Linked DNA regions of Tahibacter amnicola. The protein of the gene in region 2 binds, or shares a complex with, the protein of the main gene of each other region. Links are inferred from orthologs where the notes say so. Each region holds a gene or a part of one and is shown on either strand. Other genes may lie near its edges. The genes, in order: mnmE and mnmG.

What was found.
Region 1: the proteins of mnmG (region 2) and mnmE are in contact, whole or in part, in a solved structure (PDB 9HIP), measured with the Escherichia coli proteins. The link is inferred for Tahibacter amnicola from one-to-one orthologs.

The regions. Positions count from the first base shown.
Region 1 is NZ_CP104694.1:458,177-469,045, reverse strand. Bases 7,944-10,768 are described here. They hold mnmE (tRNA uridine-5-carboxymethylaminomethyl(34) synthesis GTPase MnmE), read right to left. Parts: upstream 10,117-10,768; coding sequence 8,770-10,116; downstream 7,944-8,769. Other genes in these bases: yidC (membrane protein insertase YidC), read right to left, coding at 10,121-10,768. Outside these bases: N4264_RS01940 (patatin-like phospholipase family protein), read right to left, coding at 1-924; N4264_RS01935 (M3 family metallopeptidase), read left to right, coding at 1,027-3,069; N4264_RS01925 (YecA/YgfB family protein), read left to right, coding at 3,918-4,589; N4264_RS01920 (pirin family protein), read left to right, coding at 4,704-5,552; N4264_RS01915 (S9 family peptidase), read right to left, coding at 5,619-7,895; more of yidC, read right to left, coding at 10,769-10,869. UniProt on the Escherichia coli protein: Exhibits a very high intrinsic GTPase hydrolysis rate. Involved in the addition of a carboxymethylaminomethyl (cmnm) group at the wobble position (U34) of certain tRNAs, forming tRNA-cmnm(5)s(2)U34.
Region 2 is NZ_CP104694.1:131,998-142,921, forward strand. The notes cover bases 5,569-8,448. They hold mnmG (tRNA uridine-5-carboxymethylaminomethyl(34) synthesis enzyme MnmG), read right to left. Parts: upstream 8,012-8,448; coding sequence 6,125-8,011; downstream 5,569-6,124. Other genes in these bases: N4264_RS00540 (Tex family protein), read right to left, coding at 5,569-5,924. In the rest of the region: N4264_RS00520 (YbaY family lipoprotein), read left to right, coding at 1-148; N4264_RS00525 (hypothetical protein), read left to right, coding at 335-1,387; N4264_RS00530 (AAA family ATPase), read right to left, coding at 1,409-2,251; N4264_RS00535 (hypothetical protein), read right to left, coding at 2,370-3,587; more of N4264_RS00540, read right to left, coding at 3,591-5,568; N4264_RS00550 (hypothetical protein), read left to right, coding at 8,722-8,922; N4264_RS00555 (hypothetical protein), read right to left, coding at 9,045-9,863; pepN (aminopeptidase N), read right to left, coding at 9,955-10,924. UniProt on the Escherichia coli protein: NAD-binding protein involved in the addition of a carboxymethylaminomethyl (cmnm) group at the wobble position (U34) of certain tRNAs, forming tRNA-cmnm(5)s(2)U34.

The DNA.
Region 1 (10,869 bases), 320 kb from region 2 along the record:
GGCGATCAGGCGGGCAATGCGCTCGACATCCGCCGGCCCGCACCAGTGGTGCAGTCGCGCCCCCTTCACCTGGGCCAGCCACGCCGCGCCGCGGCCCAGCTGGATCTCGCCGCGCGCATGCCACAGCACGAGGTGCCGCGGCCGGTGCAGCGCCTCTTCGGCGCCGGTACAGGACGGGTCGGTCCACGCTGCCGGCTGGTCGACGGCGTTGGCCACGAAGATCAGCGCATCCGCCTGGCGCACGCACAGCTCGTGCCAGGCATCCAGGGTCGGGCCCGCCTGGTAGAGCACGAAGCGCGCCTGGGCTTCCTGCGCCGAATACCAGGCGCTGGTGTGGCCGGCGCCCGTGACGGCATCGAGCAGGGAGCAGCTTCCATAGTCGCGCAAAGCAGCCTGCAGGGCCCGGCTGAAACCGGTGATGTCGACGCCGGGATCGTGCGGGATCACCGCGAAGGTGCGCGCCACCGACAGGGGCTCGCCGGTGCGTCGCACCAGCAGGCGTTCCACCGCGATGCGCGCGGCCTGCAGCATGGCCCGCGGCTGGCGCTGCACGAGCGCATCGAAACCCGCGCGTGACAGGCGCAGCAGTTCCGAGTCACGCAGGGCACGCACCGTGGCCGAGCGCGGCTGGTCGACGATCAGACCGAGTTCGCCCACGCTTTCGCCGGCGGCGATCAGCCCGATCAGCCGCGCGACACCACCGCTGCGCGGTACGCGGAATGCCCCAAGGCTGCCCGAACGCAGGACGTACAGCGCATCCGAGATATCCCCTTCCTCGAACAGCGTGGCGCCGCCGGGCAGGACGGACCACTCCAGCACCTGTTCGAGCTGGTCGAGCTCGGCCTCGTCCAGGTGCTGGAACAAGGGCGCCTCGCGCAGGATCTGGCGCACGTCGGATACGGGCAGGCGCAGCGCGTCGGTCATGCGTCTATGCTACGCCGGGGCCGCTGCCGGCACGGCTTGAATTTGTCCCCGGCCCGACGCACCTTGCTCATTCTCCCCAGCCCCTTCTGTGAGACCCACGCCATGGACGCGACCAATCCGCTACTCGTCGACGCTGAACTTCCGGCTTTCTCGCAGATCCGGCCCGAACATGTCGAACCGGCAATCCACGCGATCCTGGCCGACTATCGGCAGGCGATCGAACGGCTGACGGCCGAGTCCCAGCCGCGCACCTTCGCCAACACCGTGCTCCCGCAGGAATCGCTCGAGGAACGCCTGGGCCGCGCGTGGTCGCCGGTGTCTCACCTGCATTCGGTGAAAGATTCGGATGAGCTGCGCAAAGCCTACTCGACCGCGCTCGAAGCAATTACCGAACATGCTACGGAACTGGGCCAGAACCGTGAACTCTACGCGGCGGTGGAAGCGATCACCCACGGCGGCGGCTATGCCGGGCTGGAACGGCCGGCGCGCACCCTGATCGAGCACGCCCTGCGCGATTTCCGGCTGTCGGGCGTCGCCCTGGAAGAACCGGCACGTTCGCGCTTCAAGGCGATCGCCAACGAGCTGTCGCGCCTGGGCACCGAATTCGAGGAAGCAGTGCTCGACGCCACCGAAGCCTGGACCGAGCACCTCACCGACGAGGCCCAGCTGGCGGGAATTCCCGAATCCGGCCGCGCGGTACTGCGCGAGTACGCCCGCGAGAAGGGCCTCGACGGCTGGCTGATCACCCTGCGCCAGCCCAGCGTGCAGGCGGTCCTTTCCTACGCCGATGACCGCCGCCTGCGCGAGCGTGTCTATGCGGCCTACTCCACCCGCGCCTCCGACCAGGGCCCGAACGCCGGAAAATTCGATAATTCCCAACGTATAAATGACATCCTGGCGCTGCGCCACGAGGCGGCGCAATTGCTCGGCTTCGCCAATGCCGCGGAGGAATCGCTCGCCACCAAGATGGCGCCCTCGACGGAAAAGGTGCTGGCCTTCCTCCACGACCTGGTGAAGAAGGCCAAGCCCGTCGCCGAGAAGGAGCTGGCCCAGCTGCGCGAGTTCGCCGCCAATGCGCTGGGCATCGCGGACCTGCAGGCCTGGGATGTGGGCTACGCCTCGGAGAAGCTGCGCGAGGTGCGCTACCAGCTCAATGAAGAGGAGCTCAAGCCCTACTTTCCGCTCGACGCCGTCCTCAACGGCCTGTTCGCGATCACCGAGCGCGTCTTCGGCGTGCGCCTGCAGCTGCGCGACGATGTCGACGTATGGAATCCCGATGTGCGGTACTACGATGTGTACGACGCACAGGGCGAACGCATTGCCGGAGCCTATGTCGATCTCTTCGCCCGCAGCGGCAAGCGCGGGGGCGCCTGGATGGACGTGTGCCGTTCCCGTTTCCGCAACGGCGGCGATCTGCACCGGCCGATCGCCTACCTCACCTGCAACTTCGCTCCGCCCACGGCCGCCGCACCGTCATTGCTCACCCACGACGACGTGCTCACCCTGTTCCACGAGTTCGGTCATGGCCTGCACCACCTGTTGACCGAGGTCGATTACCCCAGCGTTTCGGGCATCAGCGGCGTGGAGTGGGATGCCGTCGAACTGCCCAGCCAGTTCCTTGAGAACTTCGGCTGGCAGCGCGAATCGCTGGACCTGTTCGCGCGCCATTTCCAGACCGGCGAGGTGCTGCCACAGACCCTGTTCGAGCGCATGCAGGCCGCGCGCTATTTCCAGGCCGGCATGTTCCTGGTGCGCCAGCTGGAGTTCGCCTTGTTCGACTTCCGCCTGCACCGGGAGTTTGACCCGGCGCGCGGCGCCCGCACCGTGGAGTTGCTGCAGGAGGTCCGCGCCGAAGTCGCGGTCGTGCAGCCCCCCGCCTGGCAGCGCTTTGCGCACGGTTTCACGCACATCTTTTCGGGCGGCTACAGCGCCGGCTATTACAGCTACCTGTGGGCCGAAGTGCTGTCGGCGGATGCATTCGGGCGTTTCGAAGAAGAAGGGGTGTTCAACCGGCAGACGGGCGATGCGTTCCGGCGCGAGGTGCTGGCCGTGGGCGGATCGCGGCCCGCGCTGGAGAGCTTCATTGCCTTCCGCGGCCGCGAACCGGATTCGACGGCCCTGCTGCGCAGCTACGGCCTGGCCTGAGCGCTTGCCTGGCGGCCGGCCGGTTCGCTCGCCCCGGCGTAGCGCCGGCCGGCGGCCGGCCGGCGCGTTACGGTAAACTGGGCCGATGAAGATCGCCTCGTGGAACGTCAACTCGCTCAACATCCGCCTGCCGCACCTCAAGGAATGGCTGGGGCAGGCGCAGCCCGACATCGTCGCGCTGCAGGAAACCAAACTGGAAGATGCTAAATTTCCCGATACGGATATTGCCGCACTCGGATACCGCTGCGTCTTCTCCGGCCAGAAAACCTACAACGGCGTGGCCATCCTGGCGCGCCAGATGCCCACGGACATCGTCACCGACGTACCCGGATTCAGCGACCCGCAGCGGCGCATCCTGGTCGCCACGGTCGGCGACCTGCGGATCGCCAATCTCTATGTGGTGAACGGCCAGGCGGTCGGCAGTGAAAAGTACACCTACAAGCTGTCCTGGCTGCAGCACCTGACCGACTACCTCGCGCAGGAAATCCAGCGGCACCCGAACCTGATCGTCCTGGGCGATTTCAACATCGCGCCCGACGACCGCGACGTGCACGATCCAGTCGCCTGGCATGAACAGATCCTGTGCTCCACGCCTGAACGCGACGCGCTCAAGCGCCTGCTGGACATCGGCCTCATCGACAGTTTCCGTGAATTTGAATCCGCTGGCGGGCACTTCAGCTGGTGGGATTACCGCCAGGCCGCCTTCCGCCGCAACCTCGGCCTGCGCATCGACCTGATCCTGGCCAGCCACGCCTTGCGCCCGCGCATGAGCGGCGCGAGCATCGATATCACCCCCGGCGCCTGGAACGGCCTTCCGACCACGCGCCGGTACTGCTGGAACTGAGCGCATGACCGAACGCGAGAACGCTGTTTCCCTGGAGGACCACGAGCTGGAGGAACTCGACCAGTTCCTGCGCGCCCATGCGCGCGAGGACGAACCGGATCTCCTCCTCGACGGCGTGCACGGACTGTTGACCGTGCTCGCCATTGGCCCTGATCCGGCCCTGCCGGACGAATGGCTGCCGGAAATCCTGCACGCCCCGTTCGAAGATGAGGAAGAGGGCGAACGCATCCTGGCCCTCCTGGCCAAGCTGAATGATTCGATCCTGCCCGAGATCGAGGCCGAGACCTACGAACCCATACTCGGCGAAGTCGACCTGGAAGACGGTGGCATCGCCCTGTCAGCCGCCGGCTGGTGCGAAGGCGTGAGCCGGGCGATCGACCTGCGCGCCAACGCCTGGGAATCCCGCCTGAGCGAGGACGCCCAGCTCATGGAAATGCTCGGGCCCGTCATGGCACTGGCGGTCGACGAGGGCATCCTGCAGGCGGACACGGAATTTGAGCGCCTCACCGAGCAGGAATACGACGAGTGTCTGGCGCAGATACCGGCGGTCGTGGCACACGTGGCGCAGTACTGGCGCGTGCATCCCGCCACCGAGCGCGAGAAGGCGGGCAGTGGCGCTTCTTCTTCGGAATTCCGCGACCCGCCGCGGCGCCGCGGTGGTCGCTGGGTGCACTGACTCCGGCCGCGCGCCCGTGATTGTTTCCGCCGTGGTACCAGCCTTTCCACGAAAGGCGCACTGGTACCGCGGCCGCGCGGCGCCATCTGGGTGGTTTCTCACCGGGAGATCGCCATGTCCTTGCTTGAATCACGTCACGTGTTGCACACCGTCCGCGGCCGTCCGACCTCCGACGGTGCCGGCGTCCGCCTGACGCGCGTCATTGGCCAGCCGGCCCTCGACAGCCTCGATCCCTTCCTGTTGCTCGACGAGTTCCGCTCCGACGAGGCGACGGACTACCTCGCCGGCTTTCCGAGCCATCCACACCGGGGCTTCGAAACGGTCACGTACATGCTGGCCGGCCACATGCGTCATGCGGACAACCAGGGCAACCGGGGTGATCTGGGTGCCGGCAGCGTGCAATGGATGACGGCCGGGCGCGGCATCGTCCACTCGGAGATGCCGGCGCAGGAGGACGGGCTGCTGTGGGGATTCCAGCTGTGGGTGAACCTGCCGGCAGCGCAGAAGATGACGGCGCCGCGCTACCAGGACATCGCGCCACAGGCGATTCCCGAAGTGAGTCCCGGCGAGGGCGTGAGCGTGCGCGTCATCGCCGGTGAATTCGGCGGCGCGGTCGGACCGGTCAATGCCGTCGCGACCGACCCGGTCTACCTGGACGTGCGCCTGGCTGCCGGAGCGCGCTGCGAAGTCCCGTTGCCGCAGGGCCATACGGCCTTCGCCTACGTGTACGCTGGCCAGGTCGCAGTCGGCAGTGCGGCCGCGGACATTTCACGCGGCGAACTCGCGGTACTGTCAAAAAGTGGCGGAGTGGAACTTGCTGCATCGACCGACGAGGGGGCTCGCCTGATCCTGGTTGCCGGCCGTCCACTGGAAGAACCCGTGGCCCGCTACGGTCCCTTCGTGATGAACACTGCCGAGGAAATCACCCAGGCCGTGCGCGACTTCCAGGCCGGCCGGTTCTGATCGCGGACGGGCGACCATAGGAGCCAGCGGTCGCCGTCACGCCGACGGCGACCGCTGTGGCGTGCACTAGCTCTTCTTTCCCGCCGCCGGAGCAGCGGCATCGTTCTTCAACTGCCGGTCGAGCCAGCGCACGATGGTGTTGTAGACGTGCTTCTTCATCGCCGGTGTCGACATGCCGTGCTTGCCGCCGGGGTAGGTCATCAGGTCGAACGCCTTGCCCCGGTTCTGCAGTTCCGCCATGAGCTGGGTCGAATTGGTAAAGAGCACATTGTCGTCGGCCATGCCGTGAATCAGCAGCAGCGGCGAGGTCATGCCGTCGAGCCACGGGAAGATGCTGCTCTTGGTGTAGCCTTCCGGGTTCTGTTGCGGCGTGCCGAGGTAACGCTCCGTGTAATGCGTGTCGTAGAGCGAGAAGTCGGTAACCGGCGCGACCGAAACACCCGCGGCCACCACATCCGACGCCTTGGCCAGCATCATCAGCGCCATGTAGCCGCCGTAGCTCCAGCCGAACACACCAATGCGCTTGCCGTCGACCCAGGGCTGCCTGGCCAGCCACTCGATGGCGACGCGCTGGTCTTCCACTTCCGCCGCACCCGTCTGGCGATAGATCGCGTCGGAGAACGCACGACCACGACGTGCCATGCCGCGGTTGTCGAGCGTGATCACGACGTAGCCGTGCTGCGCGAGATATTCATCGAAGACATCGGGAAAGCCGCGCGTTGCCAGCTGCGCCGTCGGTCCGCCGTAGAAGTGCGAGACGACCGGGTAGCGCCTGGACGGGTCGAATCCGCTGGGCTTGAGCAGGCGATACCAGAGCGTCTGGCCATCCTTGGCGGTGAGCGTGCCGAACTCCGGCGTGATATGTGCTGCCCGATACGGCCCGTACGGATGCTTGTCGTCGACCTTGTTCTCGGCGATCCACGCCAGGTGCTTTCCGTCCGGGGCGCGCACGCTCACCTGGCTCGGCGTCTTCGGATCGCTCCAGCTGTCAACGAACAGTTTCACGCCCTTGCCGGAATCGTCCGCGGCAAAGGTGGCTTCGTGCCAGCCGTCTTCGCGCGTGATGCGCTGTGGTGCGGCCGCATCGCTGCCGTCGAGCTTGACCGCGTACACCTGCTTGTCGAGGGGATGGTCCTTGTTGCCGGCGAAATACACACGTCCCTGCGCCTCGTCCACTGCCAGCACGCGATCGACATGCCAGTCGCCGCGCGTCAACGGCACTTTTTCCTTTCCGTCCATTCCGTAAAGGTATAGATGTTTCTGCCCGCTGCGCTCGGAAGCCCAGATGAATCCGGCGTCGTCCTTGAGGAATTTCAGGTCGTCGTGGAGGTTGATCCAGGTCTTGCTGGTCTCGGTCAGCAGCACCTGCTGCTTGAGTGTCTGCACGTCGACCCGCACCAGATCCAGGGTCTTCTGGTCGCGGCTCTGGCGCTGGAAGGTCACGGACTTTCCATCCGGCGTCCAGTTCACGCGGGTCAGGTAGATATCTTCTTCGGGACCCAGGTCGATCCACGTGGGCGCCGTGTTGGCGGGGGCGTCCGGGCGGATGAGCCCGAGCTTCACGCGCACGTTGGCCTTGCCCGTGGTCGGATAGCGCTGCTCGGTGATATTGGTGCGGTCGGCGTTGATCTCGAAGCGCTGGACGATCGGCACGTCGATTTCATCGTAGCGTTCGAAGGCGATCCAGTCGCCCGTCGGCGACCACCAGTAGCCGGTGAAGCGCTCCATTTCCTCCTGCGCGACGAATTCCGCCTCGCCGTTGTGGACCGAATCCTTGCCATCGGTGGTGAGCGCGCGATTTTCGCCGCTCTTGACGTCGACGACCCACAGATTCTGCTTGCTCACGTAGGACACGTAGCGCCCGGACGGCGCCACCTGCGGATCCATCACCTCAGCATCCTTGGGGGTGAGCGAGCGCACGGCCTGGTCGGCCTTGGCGCCAAGATCGTACAGGTAGAGTTGCCCGCCGAGCGGAAACAGCAGCTGGCGACCGTCCGGCGACCAGCGATAGCTGACGATGCCCTTGAGACTGGCGATGCGCATGCGCTCGCGGGTGGCCTTTTCGGCGTCGGAGAGTTCCTCTTCCTGCGGCTGCACCGCGCGCGAATCCACCAGCAGCCGCGTGGTGTTGTCGGCGAGGTTGTACTCCCACAGGTCCATGGTGTTCTGGTCACTTTCCTTGCCGCGCAGGAAGCTCACGCGACTGCCGTCCGGCGAAATCTTCAGCCCGCGCGGCGTGGTGCCGAGCAGCGCGGGGTCATCCAGCAATCGTTCAATAGTGAGTTTTTCGGACATCGCGGGCAGGGAAAGGGCCATCAGGCCGGTAAACAGCATCGTGCGCATAAGGGACTCCGCAGCCAAGCCCCGATTAGAGCGGTTTCCGGGGCTGGCGTCATGTACACAAGAATGCATCCCGGCGCATAGCCGTGCCAAACCGGGCGTGTGCATTAGGGTAACGGGCTGTCCGGTATCGCGGTGCGGCGGGTCGTCGGAGCCGTCGGTGTCGAGCCAGGAGGGGACGTCGGCAACCAGGGACTGCCGAGTGGCTATCGTCTGTCTTGTCAGCCTATGCGAGGACCGCCAAGTCGATAGTCAGAAGCCGAAGCGCACGGATCTGGCCCGTGGTGCGGCGGCGTGCGTGAGAGCAGCCCCTCCTGGATGTGGCCGCGATGGAGAGCGCGCGATGGCCGCCTCCCGACTTACCAGCTTCGCTTCCTTGAGACGATCGAAACGTCTCTCGGTGTCCTGGTCACGCAGGTACGTCACGGGAACAAGGGAGCTCTTGCCCGGCAACAGATTGCGCAAGTCTGCCGATCCTCCGACTGCGCGACTCAGGCGATCGAAGCGGCGGCGAATGCGCACTACTGTTTGATCCGCTTCGGGAACGCGCTTCATCGTATGCAATGCTTGTGGCAATCGAAGCTATCGCACGCAGCACGCCATTCCGTATAGACAACCAGCTGCGCGAACCCGGGCGTTGTGACACCGCTGATCGCGTGAAAGCCATGCCGTGTTTTCTCAAGGCACATGGTTGGCTGCGGCCTCGAAAGAGCGCGCTTTGGCCAACGAACTCCGGGCTCTGATGGCAGACCTTCTGCGACGTGCTCAACCTTTCGAGCGCGAGCTGGCGGAGCTATTCGAGGAACGAGCGCGAAAGTGTCGCGCGATATGGTGAGAACATTCCGAGGACGGTCCAGGGATCCGCCAGGAAACAAAACTACTTCCCGATGCAAAAACTGGAAAAGATCGCCCCGAGCAGATCGTCACTGGAGAATTCACCGGTGAGTTCGCCCAGGGCGCGCTGGGCGTGGCGCAGTTCTTCGGCGGCCAGTTCGCCGGCGCGGCGGTGAACCAGTGCCAGTTCTGCCGCGGCCAGTCGGGCAGCGACCTGTTCGAGGGCCACGACGTGGCGCGTGCGCGCGGTGAAGGCGCCGTTGATGCTGTCGCCGCCGGCGGCGAGACGGCGCAGCGCGGTGCGCAGGAGATCAAGGCCGATGTGGGTCTTGGCGGACAGGTCGATCCGCAGGCCAGCCGGCGTTTCCGCGACCGCGGGCAGTTCGCCGGAGAGGTCGATCTTGTTGCAGATCAGAAGGCGCGTCTGGCCTGACTGGGGCGGACCGAGCAGGGCGAGGTCGGCCGCGATGTGATCCTGGTCGGTGACCAGCAGGGCGACGTCGGCCCGTTCCAGTTCGCGACGGGCGCGGCGGATGCCCTCCAGCTCGACCACGTCGCCCGATTCGCGCAGGCCGGCGGTGTCGACCAGGGTCAGGATGACGCCATCGAGTTCGATGCTCTCGCGCAGCACATCGCGCGTAGTGCCCGGGATTGGCGTGACGATGGCGCGATCCTGCGCCGCCAGCGCATTGAGGAGACTCGACTTGCCGGCGTTTGGCCGGCCCGTGATCACCACGTGGAGTCCGTCGGTGAGACGCACGCCGCGACGGGTTTGCGTCAGCAGCTGGGAGGTTGTCAGGCGCACGGCATCCAGGCGGTCGCGCAGTTCCTGGGTATCGAGGAAATCGATCTCTTCCTCGGGAAAATCAATCGCTGCCTCGATGTATACGCGCAACTCGATCAGTAGCGCGAGCAGCGCGTTGACCCGGTCGGAAAAGGCGCCCTCCAGGGAGCGCATCGCCGCGCGGGCCGCCGCCTCGGACTGGCTCGCGATGAGGTCGGCGATGGCTTCGGCCTGCGCCAGGTCCAGCTTGCCGTTGAGGAACGCGCGCTCGGAAAACTCACCGGCACGGGCCGGACGTGCACCCATCTCGCAGACGCGTCGCAGCAGCATGTTGAGGACGACCGGCGCGCCGTGGGTCTGGAGTTCGACCACGTCTTCGCCGGTGAACGAGTAGGGGCCGGCGAAGTAGAGAAGGATGGCGCGATCGATCAGGGCGCCTTCGCTGTCGCGCAGCGCGGTGTAGTGGGCGTGGCGCGGGCGCGGGTTGCGATCCAGGAAGGCGGCGCCAATGGCGCGGGCGCCCGGACCGCTGATGCGCAGCACACCGATACCACCGGCGCCGGGCGCAGTGGCGATCGCGGCGATGGTATCGGTGGCGGGGGTCACGGCATCAGGCCTTGTCGCTGGCCTCGACGCGGCGCGTGACGAACCACTGCTGGGCGAGCGAGGCGATGCCGTTGACCGTCCAGTACAGCACCAGTCCGGCCGGGAAGAACGCGAACAGGATCGAGAACACCACCGGCATCGCCTTCATCATGCGAGCCTGCACCGGATCCATGCCCGTGGTCGGCGTCAGATGCTGGGTGGCGATCATGGCCGCGGCGTTGAGGATGGGCAGCACGAAGTACGGATCGGGCGCCGTGAGGTTCTGGATCCACAGGATGAACGGCGCGTGGCGCAGCTCGACGCTTTCGAGCAGCACGCAGTAGAGCGCGAAGAAGACGGGGATCTGCACCAGCATCGGCAGGCAGCCGCCGAGCGGATTGATCTTTTCCTTCTGGTACAGCTCCATCATGGCCTGGCCCATCTTCTGGCGATCATCGCCATAGCGGTCCTTGAGGGCCTGCACGCGCGGCTGCAGCTTGCGCATCTTGGCGGCCGAGCGGTATTGGGCCTCGGACAGCTTGTAGAAGACGATCTTGATCAGAAGAACCAGCAGGATGATCGCGAAGCCCCAGTTGTTCACCAGGCCGTGCAGCTTCGACAGCACCCAGTAGAGCGGCTCGGAGATGAAGGTGAGCATGCCGAAATCGACGGCCAGATGCAGGCCGGGGGCCGTCGCCGTCATCGCGGAAGGCAGCTTGGGACCCACGAAGAGACGCGCCTGGGTCGTCTGCGTCGCGCCGGGTGCGACAGTGA
Region 2 (10,924 bases):
CCTGGGTTGGGACGCCCAGGGCCTGTTCGTGCTGCATACCAAGAAGGAAGGCGGCGCCGTCACCGACGTGAGCGAAGCCGACGCCAAGCCGCTGCATGACCGCGCCGTTGCGCGCTTCGATACGGTTTCGAAGAAAAAGCCGAACTGATCCCGCCTCGCGCCACTGGACGGCCCACGAGCCGTCCAGTTCGTGTCAGCTCCTGCTTCATCGGCGATGATCATCGCCGCCACGGTTTCACGTAGGGCAGGACGGCGCCGTAACCGGGAAGGCAACGACGAACGTTGAAGTCGACGCCTCCCGCCGGTGACGTACCTCTCGCCTGGAGCCTGACGCATGCTTTTCATTCCCGGAACCTTCTCCGCCCGCCGCATCACAGCCCTTCTTGTCGGCTTGGTCGGGACGACTGCCGCGCATGCCGCCGCCTATGTCGGGCCCGACGGCGGCAGCTGGAATGTGGCGTCCAACTGGTCACCACAGATCGTTCCCGACTCAGCAACAGCTGACGTTTCACTTTCCTGCAGCGGCGGCCAGGGCTTCCACATCGATCTTGGTGGAACGGTTACAGTAAACCGAATTGTCGATAGCTGCGCTGGCGCTGGCGAGGCGTGGAATTTGGAGAATGGAACCGTACGGTTTGCTGGAACGGCACCCTACTTTGAATCCGCCGGCCATCATCCGACGACTGCCCCGGCATTACCCGCCGTGATCCTCGATGCCTCCACGCATTTCCATATCGTGGAGGCTAGCAATAGCCACGTCGTGGTCGGCGGAGGAATCAGCGGCAGCGGCTCACTTACCAAGACGGGACCCGGTGCCCTGGGCATGGTTGGAACGCAGTCGCTGACGGGCGCTATTACTGTCCGCGATGGCATGGTTTGGCTACCCGCGGGCTCTACAATTCCTAACGCCACAACAACGCTGGAAAGTACCGGACTACCAGCGGTGCCATATTTGATGGGCGGCGGGCACTTCGGCAATGCCGTACTTGCTCGATACGCCGTACTGCGTCCTGGCGATTCGCCATTCGAGCTGCAATGGGTACCCGGGACGATGACCTTCAGTAGTCTGGCGGTCAACAGCGAAGCATATGTTCACTTCGATTTGACGGAACAAGGCGAGAGGGATCTGGTCGCGGTACAAGGCGAGCTGCAGCGTGGGCAGGACGGCATTCTCCATTTTGTCTTTAAGACTGGCTTCCACGTCATCGGCAGCAGCTTTACGCTCATGACGTTCTCGCAGCAAACGGGATTTGACCTTTCGCATTTCCGATTCACGGTCACCGGGCACACGGGAGGTTTCGGCGGACATTTTGTCCTCACACCGACATCCTTGCAGTTTGTCATCGACAACCTGCCCGTGACGCTCCAATCGTTCCAGGTCGATTAAACGTTCGGCCGGCGCGGTGTCTCAGCCGCCGCGCCGCGCCAGAAACGCAATCTTCTCAAACAGCTGCACGTCCGCTTCGTTCTTGAGCAGCGCGCCGTAGAGCGGCGGAATCGATTTACGCTGGTTACGCTCGCGCAGCGTTTCGACGCCGATATCCTCAGCCAGCAGCAGCTTCAGCCAGTCGAGCAGTTCCGAGGTACTGGGCTTCTTCTTGAGACCCGGCGCTTCGCGCAAGGCGAAGAATGCCGTCAGTGCCTCGTGCACGAGTTCCTTCTTGATGCCCGGGTAATGCACGTCAACGATCGCGCTGAGCGTTTCGGCATCGGGAAAGCGGATGTAGTGGAAGAAGCAGCGGCGCAGGAAGGCGTCCGGCAGTTCCTTTTCATTGTTGGAGGTGATGATCACGATCGGCCGGTGCAGGGCCGTGATGGTCTGGCGCGTTTCGTAGACGTGGAAATCCATGCGATCGAGTTCGCGCAGCAGATCGTTCGGAAATTCAATATCGGCCTTGTCGATCTCGTCGATCAGCACGACCGCGCGCTGATCGCTCACAAAGGCCTGCCACAGCTTGCCTGGCACCACGTAGTTGGCGATCTCCGACGCACGCGCCTCGCCCAGCTGCGAATCGCGCAGCCGCGCTACGGCGTCGTACTCATAGAGGCCGTGCTGGGCCTTTGTGGTCGATTTGATGTGCCATTCGAACAGTGGCGCGCCGAGTGAGCGGGCCACCTCTTCGGCGAGCAAGGTCTTGCCGGTGCCCGGCTCGCCCTTGATCAGGAGGGGTCGCTGCAGGGTGATTGCGGCGTTGACGGCGAGCTTGAGCTCATCCGTGGCCACGTAACGATCGGTGCCTTCAAAACGCATGGGAGTGCCGTGGAGGATCGGACGGCAGAGGATAGCCCGCGTCGCCGGCGGCTCCAACGGCCGCACGCGCCGGACCCGAGGTGACGCGCGCCAGCCGATGGACCGGCCGCATTCACGCTCAGTCCGCCGGTGCCTCGCTCAGTTGCGCGGCACGCAGCTGTGGCTGGCCATCGGTCACCGTTGTCCAGACGAGGAAGGCGCCATCTCCGTGGGGCGCCAGGCGCGGAACGCCCGTTCCGCGGCCACGGGGCAAGGTCGCGATCTGGGTGGTATCCACTGTCGACAAATCGCTGGTGTAACGGGCTGCCATGAGGAAGGCGCCCTCGTCCGTTTCTTCCAGCCAGCTCACCCAGACGGCGTCCTTCACCAGGGCCAGGTCCACCCGCCCGCTGACTGACCGCCGCGCGGGCAAAGTCACCGGCGCGGCGAAGGAGGCGCCGCCGTCCGTAGAACGCGCCAGGCGCAACGTAGGCTGGTCGCCTGGCGCCGTGTACCAGGCGACGTAGACATCATCGCCCCGGGCGGCGACGGCCGGGCCATTTACCGGACATCCCGGCATCGTCCAGTTATCGGCATGGACGGGCCGCGGCGTACTCCAGCGGCTGCCGTCCCAGCGCACCACGGCAATGTCGCGAATTTCCTTCTCGCTCCGGTCGCGGAATACGACGACCGGCCCCTGGCGGGCCAGCGCCACGTCGGTCTGGCAGCAGTCGCACACACGGGCGTCGATCAGCGATTCACCCGCTGCCTGCATCGCACTGGAGAAGACCGCCGTCCGCAGCCCGGTGGCGCCTTCGCCGCCGTGGTCATGGGCGTCCTCGGACGGCGCGTCGCGGCCATCGAGCCAGACCAGGGCGAACCGGTGTGCGTCCATTGGCCAGAGCGAAACGAAACCGTGTTCGGCGGGGCTGCTGTCGGCGTGCGCCGATACGGCGTCGGACCAGGTCCTGCCGCCATCGGCCGAGCGCGTCAGGCGGACGCCGTAGGCATAGGTGCCCGGCGCCGTCTTCTCCAGCCACCAGGCCACCAGGGCGCCGTCGGGCATGACGCGCAGGCCAGGCACATCGGCCCAGTTCACGAACCACCGCGTGCCCTGGGCGACGGTGGCCGACACGGTGAAGCCCTTGCCGTCCCAGCGGCTGAAGCGCAGTTGGTGACCTTTCGCGGCCGTCGCGATCCAGCTCAGGTAGATGTCGCCCTTGGCGTCCGTATCGAGGCCGGGCTGCGCCGCGTGACCCTGCATGGGCAGGGGCACGGGCGTTGAGCGGATGGCGGCACCGGCTGGCGCCACCGCCAGCCCGAGGGCCACGATGACTGCAATGCCGGGCCGCAGCATCGGTCAGTTTCGCTTGGCGCGCGCGAACGCGTCGGCGAAGGCGTTGTTGGTCGGCGCCGGCGCACTGCCGGGCCGCGCACCGCCGGGACGCGACGCGCCGTCACGACGCGGCCCGCGGTCATCCTTGCGGGCTGCCGCGGCACCCGGCGCGCTGGTGCGGGTATCGCCGAGCGGGTCGTCCAGGCGCATGGTCAGGGCGATGCGCTTGCGCGGGATATCGACCTCCAGCACCTTCACCTTGACCACATCGCCCGCCTTCACCACCTCGCGCGGGTCTTTCACGAACTTGGTCGACAGCGCGGACACATGCACGAGGCCGTCCTGGTGCACGCCGATATCGACGAAGGCACCGAACGCCGCGACGTTGGACACGCGGCCTTCCAGCACCATGCCGGGCTTGAGGTCCTTGAGATCTTCCACGCCCTCGGCGAAAGCCGCGGTGACGAACTCCGGGCGCGGGTCGCGGCCGGGTTTTTCCAGTTCACGCAGGATGTCGCGCACGGTCGGCAGGCCGAAGGTGTCGTCGGTGAACTGCTCGGCCCGCAGCGTCTTGAGGAAGCTGGTGTCGCCGATGATCTGGCGCACCTCGCGGCCACAGGCCTTGATGATGCGCTCGACCACCGGGTAGGCCTCCGGATGGACAGACGAGGCGTCGAGCGGATTGTCACCGGCCGGAATACGCAGGAAGCCGGCGCACTGTTCGAACGCCTTGTCGCCCAGCCGCGGTACTTTCTTGAGTGCGTCGCGCGTCTTGAACGGGCCGTTGGCATCGCGGAATTTCACGACGTTCTCCGCCACCGAGGCGGACAGGCCGGCGACGCGGGCCAGCAGTGGCGCGGACGCCGTGTTGACGTCGACGCCCACCGCGTTCACGCAGTCTTCCACGCGGGCATCCAGCGCGCGCGCCAGCTTCACCTGGTTCACGTCGTGCTGGTACTGGCCCACACCAATGGCTTTGGGTTCGATCTTCACCAGTTCGGCCAGTGGATCCTGCAGACGGCGCGCAATCGACACCGCGCCGCGCAGGCTCACGTCGAGTTCCGGGAATTCCCTGGCGGCCATTTCCGAGGCGGAATACACCGAGGCGCCGGCCTCGCTGACCACGACCTTCGCGAGCTTGATATCCGGATGCTTCTTGAGCATGTCGCCGACGAGCTTGTCGGTTTCACGCGAGGCCGTGCCATTGCCGATGGCGATCAGGTTCACGCCCAGCTGCTTGCACATGGCCGCGAGCTGCGCGATGGACTGGTCCCACTGGTTCTTCGGTTCGTGCGGGTAAACGGTGTGGGTCGTCAGAAGCTTGCCGGTGCCATCGACCACCGCCACCTTGACGCCGGTACGGATGCCCGGATCAAGCCCCATGACGACTTTCGGGCCCGCAGGGGCCGCCAGCAACAGGTCCTTCAGGTTGTCGCCAAAGACGCGGATCGCCTCGTCCTCGGCGCCTTCACGGCTCTTGCCGAAGAGGTCCAGCGCCAGGTGCAGGTGCAGCTTCACGCGCCAGGTCTGGCGGCAGGTTTCCAGCAACCAGGTATCCGCCGCACGGCCGCGCTGGGCGATACCGAAGTGCGCGGCAACGCGGCCTTCGGCCTCGGCGTGGCCCTGGTCGGGCTCGATGGTCGGCTCCAGTTCCAGGTCCAGAATACCCTCGTTGCGCGCCCGGAACAGGGCAAGCAGGCGATGCGAAGGAATCGACTTGATCGCTTCGGCGTGGTCGAAGTAGTCGCGGAATTTGGCGCCTTCGGCTTCCTTGCCGGCGACGACTTTCGCGCGGATCTGGCCACGCTCGGTCAGCCATTCACGCAGCTGGCCGACCAGTGCGGCGTCTTCCGAGAACTCTTCCAGGAGAATCGAACGCGCACCGTCGAGCGCGCCCTTGATGTCGTTGATGCCCTTCTCGGCGTTGATGAATGCCTTGGCTGCTTCCTCGGGGGCTTGCGTGGGGTCGCTGCGCAGGCCGTCGGCCAGGGGCTGCAGGCCGGCCTCGCGGGCGATCTGCGCCTTGGTGCGGCGCTTCGGCTTGTAGGGAAGGTATAGATCTTCCAGACGCGCCTTTGTATCGGCTTCTACAATTTCTTTTTTCAGCTCGTCGCTCAGCTTGCCCTGTTCGGCGATGCTGGCCAGGATGGCGCTGCGGCGCTCTTCCAGCTCGCGCAGATAGCGCAGGCGCTCTTCCAGATTGCGCAGCTGGGTATCATCCAGGCCGCCGGTGACTTCCTTGCGGTAACGGGCAATGAAGGGAACCGTCGCGCCGCCGTCGAGCAATTCGATCGCGGCATTCACCTGCACGGATTTTGCGCCGATCTCCTCGGCAATCTTCTGTTCGATTGTGAGCATGAGGGTGTTCTGTTCAGTCCTGCGGATACGCGCACGGCCACCGCTTTCGCGACCGTGTCAGCGGCGGAGTCTAGCAGTCTTGCAGGCCGATTCCGTGTGCAGGTCGACCGCCCGCGCAGACGGCCGGCGTTCATGCCGGCAATGCCGGCGGAACGGTCAATGTCAAGGTTCGGCGCCGCAGAGCGTGCAGCGCCGGCGTCTCAGGCGACGCGACGACCCTTGCTGCGCTTGAGGTGCACCAGCAGTAGCGAAATCGCCGCCGGTGTCACGCCGGCGATGCGCATCGCCTGCCCGACGGTCTGCGGCAGGGATCGCTTGAGTTTCTGCGCCACCTCGGCGGAAAGGCCGCTGACCTGGTCGTAGTCGAACGGGTCAGGGATCGGCGTTTCCTCATGCCGGCGTGCACGCTCGATCTCTTCGCGCTGGCGCTCGAGATACCCCGAATACTTTGCCGAAATTTCCACCTGTTCAGAAACTCGCACATCATCGACCACCGGCCCCAGCCCGGGCACGCGCGCGATGTGGCTGTAGTCCACTTCCGGCCGGCGCAGCAGATCCAGCGCACTGGTTTCGCGCGACAGCGTAATGCCGAGCTCGGCTTCGATCTGGCGTCCGAGCGCGTTGCCGGGTGCAGCCCACAGCCCGCGCAGGCGCTCTGTCTCACGTTCGACGGCATCGCGCTTGCGCCGGAACGCGTCGTGACGCGGCGCATCCACGCAGCCGAGCTGGAAGCCGGTTTCGGTGAGGCGAAGATCGGCATTGTCTTCGCGCAACTGCAGGCGGTACTCGGCTCGCGAGGTGAACATGCGGTACGGCTCGGTGGTGCCGTTGGTGATGAGGTCGTCCACCAGCACGCCGAGGTAGGCCTCATCGCGACGTGGCGTCCACGGCGCCTTGCCCTGGGTGGCGAGCGCGGCATTCAGCCCCGCCAGCAGCCCTTGTGCCGCCGCTTCCTCATAACCGGTGGTGCCGTTGATCTGGCCGGCGAAATACAGCCCCTCGATGGCCTTGGTTTCCAGCGAGGCCTTGAGGCCGCGCGGATCGAAATAGTCGTACTCGATCGCATAACCCGGCCGCGTGATGTGCGCGTTCTCGAACCCCTTGATCGAACGCACCAGCGCCAGCTGCACGTCGAACGGCAGGCTGGTGGAAATGCCGTTGGGATAGATCTCGACGGTGTCCAGGCCTTCGGGCTCGATGAAGATCTGGTGTGTCTCCTTTTCGGCGAACCGCACCACCTTGTCTTCAATCGATGGACAGTAGCGCGGGCCGACGCCTTCGATCTTACCGGTGTAGAGCGGCGAGCGGTCCAGCGCGCCGCGGATGATGTCGTGGGTGTGCTGGCTGGTGTGGGTGATCCAGCAGCTGACCTGGCGCGGATGTTCGCTGACATCGCCCAGGAAAGAGAACACCGGCATCGGATCGTCGCCCGGCTGCGCCTCCAGCCCCGAGTAATCGATGGTTCGGCCGTCGATGCGCGGCGGAGTGCCGGTCTTGAGGCGGTCGGTACCCAGCTTGAGTTCGCGCAGGCGCGAGGCCAGCGTGGCGGCCGGCGGGTCGCCCGCCCGGCCACCGGCGTAGTTGGCAAAGCCAATGTGGATCTTGCCGGCGAGGAAGGTACCCGCCGTCAGCACGATGGCGCGCGCGCGGAAGCGCAGGCCCATCTGGGTGATGACACCGGCGACGCGGTCGCCCTCGAGGATCAGGTCGTCCACGGCCTGTTGGAACAATGCCAGGTTTGCCTGTTGTTCCACCATGCCGCGAATGGCTGCCTTATAGCGGACGCGATCGGCCTGGCAGCGCGTGGCGCGCACCGCGGCGCCCTTGGAGGCGTTGAGGACGCGCCACTGGATGCCGGCCTGGTCGGCCGCACGCGCCATCGCGCCACCGAGGGCATCGATCTCCTTGACCAGGTGGCCCTTGCCGATGCCACCGATGGCCGGATTGCAGCTCATCTGCCCGATCGTTTCGATGTTGTGGGACAGCAACAGTGTCTGTGCGCCACTGCGCGCCGCCGCGAGTGCCGCTTCGGTACCGGCGTGGCCGCCGCCGATGACGATGACGTCGAAATGTCGGGAGTAATCCATGGGTGCTGCAGTGACTGAAAAACCAGGGCGGCGATTCTACCAGGGTATTGACAAGCCGCTGGCAAAGCTGCCCGGAGCAAGGCACGTCGGGAATCGGTCATCTGTGACAACCGGTGACGCCGGGCCGTCGCCGGATGACGAGATGGTGGCGGCCCGGCGATGGGTTTTTGTCACCCGGCGGATCATGGCGCACCGTAAAACACCGAAGATCAGGGCCAGCAGACCCGGTGGGCGTCGGTCTCAAGGATTGGCACAGCTCGTGCTTTATAAAACTCGCACTCCCACCGACGCACGGCGTTTGCGAGCACGTCGATAGTCGGAATTCAGGGGCCGGCTCTGCGTCGGTGGGAGGACGCACCACGATCGAGGGGCGACGCCAGATAAGGCTGGCGCCCGGCGGTCGTAGGAACAGGGGGAATCCAAGAGGACCGTATGCCGGGCGCCAGTAACCGGTATGACGCCGCGACGCGTAGCGCCGCGGCGTTTTTGTATTCACGGCTAAGAGTAGCGCTCGTACACATTAGTAAACCGTGAAGGTCTTCGTAGATTCCGGTTGCGTGCAAGGTCTGTCAGCTCCGGTCACTATCCGACAGACGTCGTCACTCTCGCGACGAACGTGACTACCGTGACAGATCCCGCAATTTTTTGATCCTGGCACGCGAACTGCATCACAGATCACGCACCTCGAAGATCGGTTACGGAGCAGTTCGATGAACCTCGCCAACGACACCCTCATGCGCGTCAATCCGCTGTTCCTGCGCCAGGACCTGATGATCGAAGTCGGCCGCCTGGAGTTGGCGATCGAAGATATCCGCAGTCACAAGTCCGCGAATGAGGCCGAAAGCCTGGTGGCACCGCTCCTGTCGCGCATTGCGCGTCTCAACGAAGCCCTGGGACGCCTGCTGGCCTGATCGACCGATCTCACACCCTCTCTCTCCCTCCGCGCGTTCATTGCGCGGTTAGCCCCCGACCTCGCGCCCACGCGAGGTCGCTTTTTTCCAGGGTTCGCTACCGGTTGCGAAGCGCGCCGGTTTCAGCGGTCCGGATCGGCCTCGCGCTGGCGCGAAGGTGCCGGCGGCGGCATCGACCGCGGCGCTGAAGGCATCGAGGGGGCACTGCGGACCGGCGACGGCATCGCGTCAGCCTGGCGGATCCGGGGTTCCCGCACCGGCGTCGGCGTGCGCACCGGCGCCCCTTCGTCGATCGGCATCCGCGTGATCCGGCCGCCCCGCGTCACGTCGCCGGGGATCGGTGGATCACCATACGGACGGGGACGCGTTGTCCGACGTGGACCGACTGTGTCCTCCCGTGTCGGGAACGGCATGGACGTGTCAGCCCTGCGCACGGATTGTTCGGCATCGACGCGCGTGCGCCGGCCGCTCTCCGCCGGCATACGCGCCTCATCCAAGGGCATCCGGGGCGGCGCCGAAGTCCGCTGCAGGCCTGCCACCGCCGCACGTTCGTTCGCGACGCTGCCGAAGCGCTGCCAGTACGCCTGTCGCGCGTGCTGCTGCTCCCACCAGGCCCAGTCGTAGTAACCGTCCCACCAGCTGCCATACCAGGGCGAGTAGGACCAGTAGGGTCCGCCCCAACCGCCGCCAAAACCGAACAGGTTCGTCGGGTACCAGGTGACGCCGTAGTAAAAGGACGACGACCAGAACGGATCGTAGTAGCCGTGGTAAGCCGGCCACAGCGCGGAGTAGTAGCGGCTGTAGGCGATGTAGTCCGGCCGGTAGGAATCGTCCCGGTCGTAGTAGTAATCGGCCTCACCGGTGCGGTAACGGTATTCGGGGACCTGCGCGCAGCCGGCCACGGCTGCGACGACGACAAAGGATGACAGGAAGCGACGCATGCTGATCACCGGGCGCGTGCGGGGCTCTGAGTGTAGTCCCGCACGGTTGAGGAAGCGTTAGAAAACGATGCAATCCTGCGCAAAGACGACGTCAGGCAAGCGTACGTCGCAGGATGTCGGCAAGGTCCGGCGATGTCGCCGCCGCGGCGAGGCGCTCGACGCTCGCCTGCAGCAAGACCCGGCGCGTCGGTTCCAGGCGTTTCCAGTCCTTGAGGGTGGCCGCCAGGCGCGAGGCCGTGGTGGGATTGATCGCATCCAGTTCGACCAGGCAATCCTCGATCAGCGCATAGCCGGCACCGTCGGGCCGGTGGAAGGCGACGAGGTTGCGCGCCGCGAAGGCGCGCAGCAGCGCATAGACCCGGTTGGGATTGCGCAGGTTGAAACGGCTGTCAGCGCGCAGCGCGGCAACGCGTTCCACCGCCGCTTCGGCGGGGATCTGCGCCTGCAAGGCGAACCATTTGTCCAGGGTGATCGGATCGTCGGCGTAGCGCGCGGCGAAGTCGCCCAGCGCCGCCTCGGCCTGGGGGGCGCCGTGATGCGCCAGGAGGGTCAGCGCCGCCAGCCGCTCGGTCATGTTCGGCGCCTGCGCCGCGCGCCGCGCTGCTACTTCTGCGGCAGCAGTGGGATCGGCGCGCATCCACAGGCCCAGGCATCGGCCGGCAAGGCGACGCCGCGACTGGCTGGCGCCGTCGAGCGCACCCTGCTCCGCCTCCACGAGTTGGCCGTGGCGCGCCGCCACGCGCGCTCCGGTCACCTGGGCCAGGCTCTTTTCCAGGAATTCGCGTGCGCGGTACACCGCGGCGGGATCAAACGGCTCGCAGCGCTCCGCCAGTTCCAGCGCGTCCGGTGGCGTCAGCAGTTCGGCCAGGAGGGCCGGTTCGACGCGGTTGTCATCGAGCAGGGCGGAAACCGTGCTGACCCATACGCCAATCTCCGCGGCACGCAGGTCGCCCGCCAGGACGCGGTCGAAGGCCAGCCGCGCGAGCTGTTGCGCCGCTTCCCAGCGGTTGAACCCGTCGGACTCATGACGCACGAGGAAAGCCAGGTCATCGGCGCCAAAT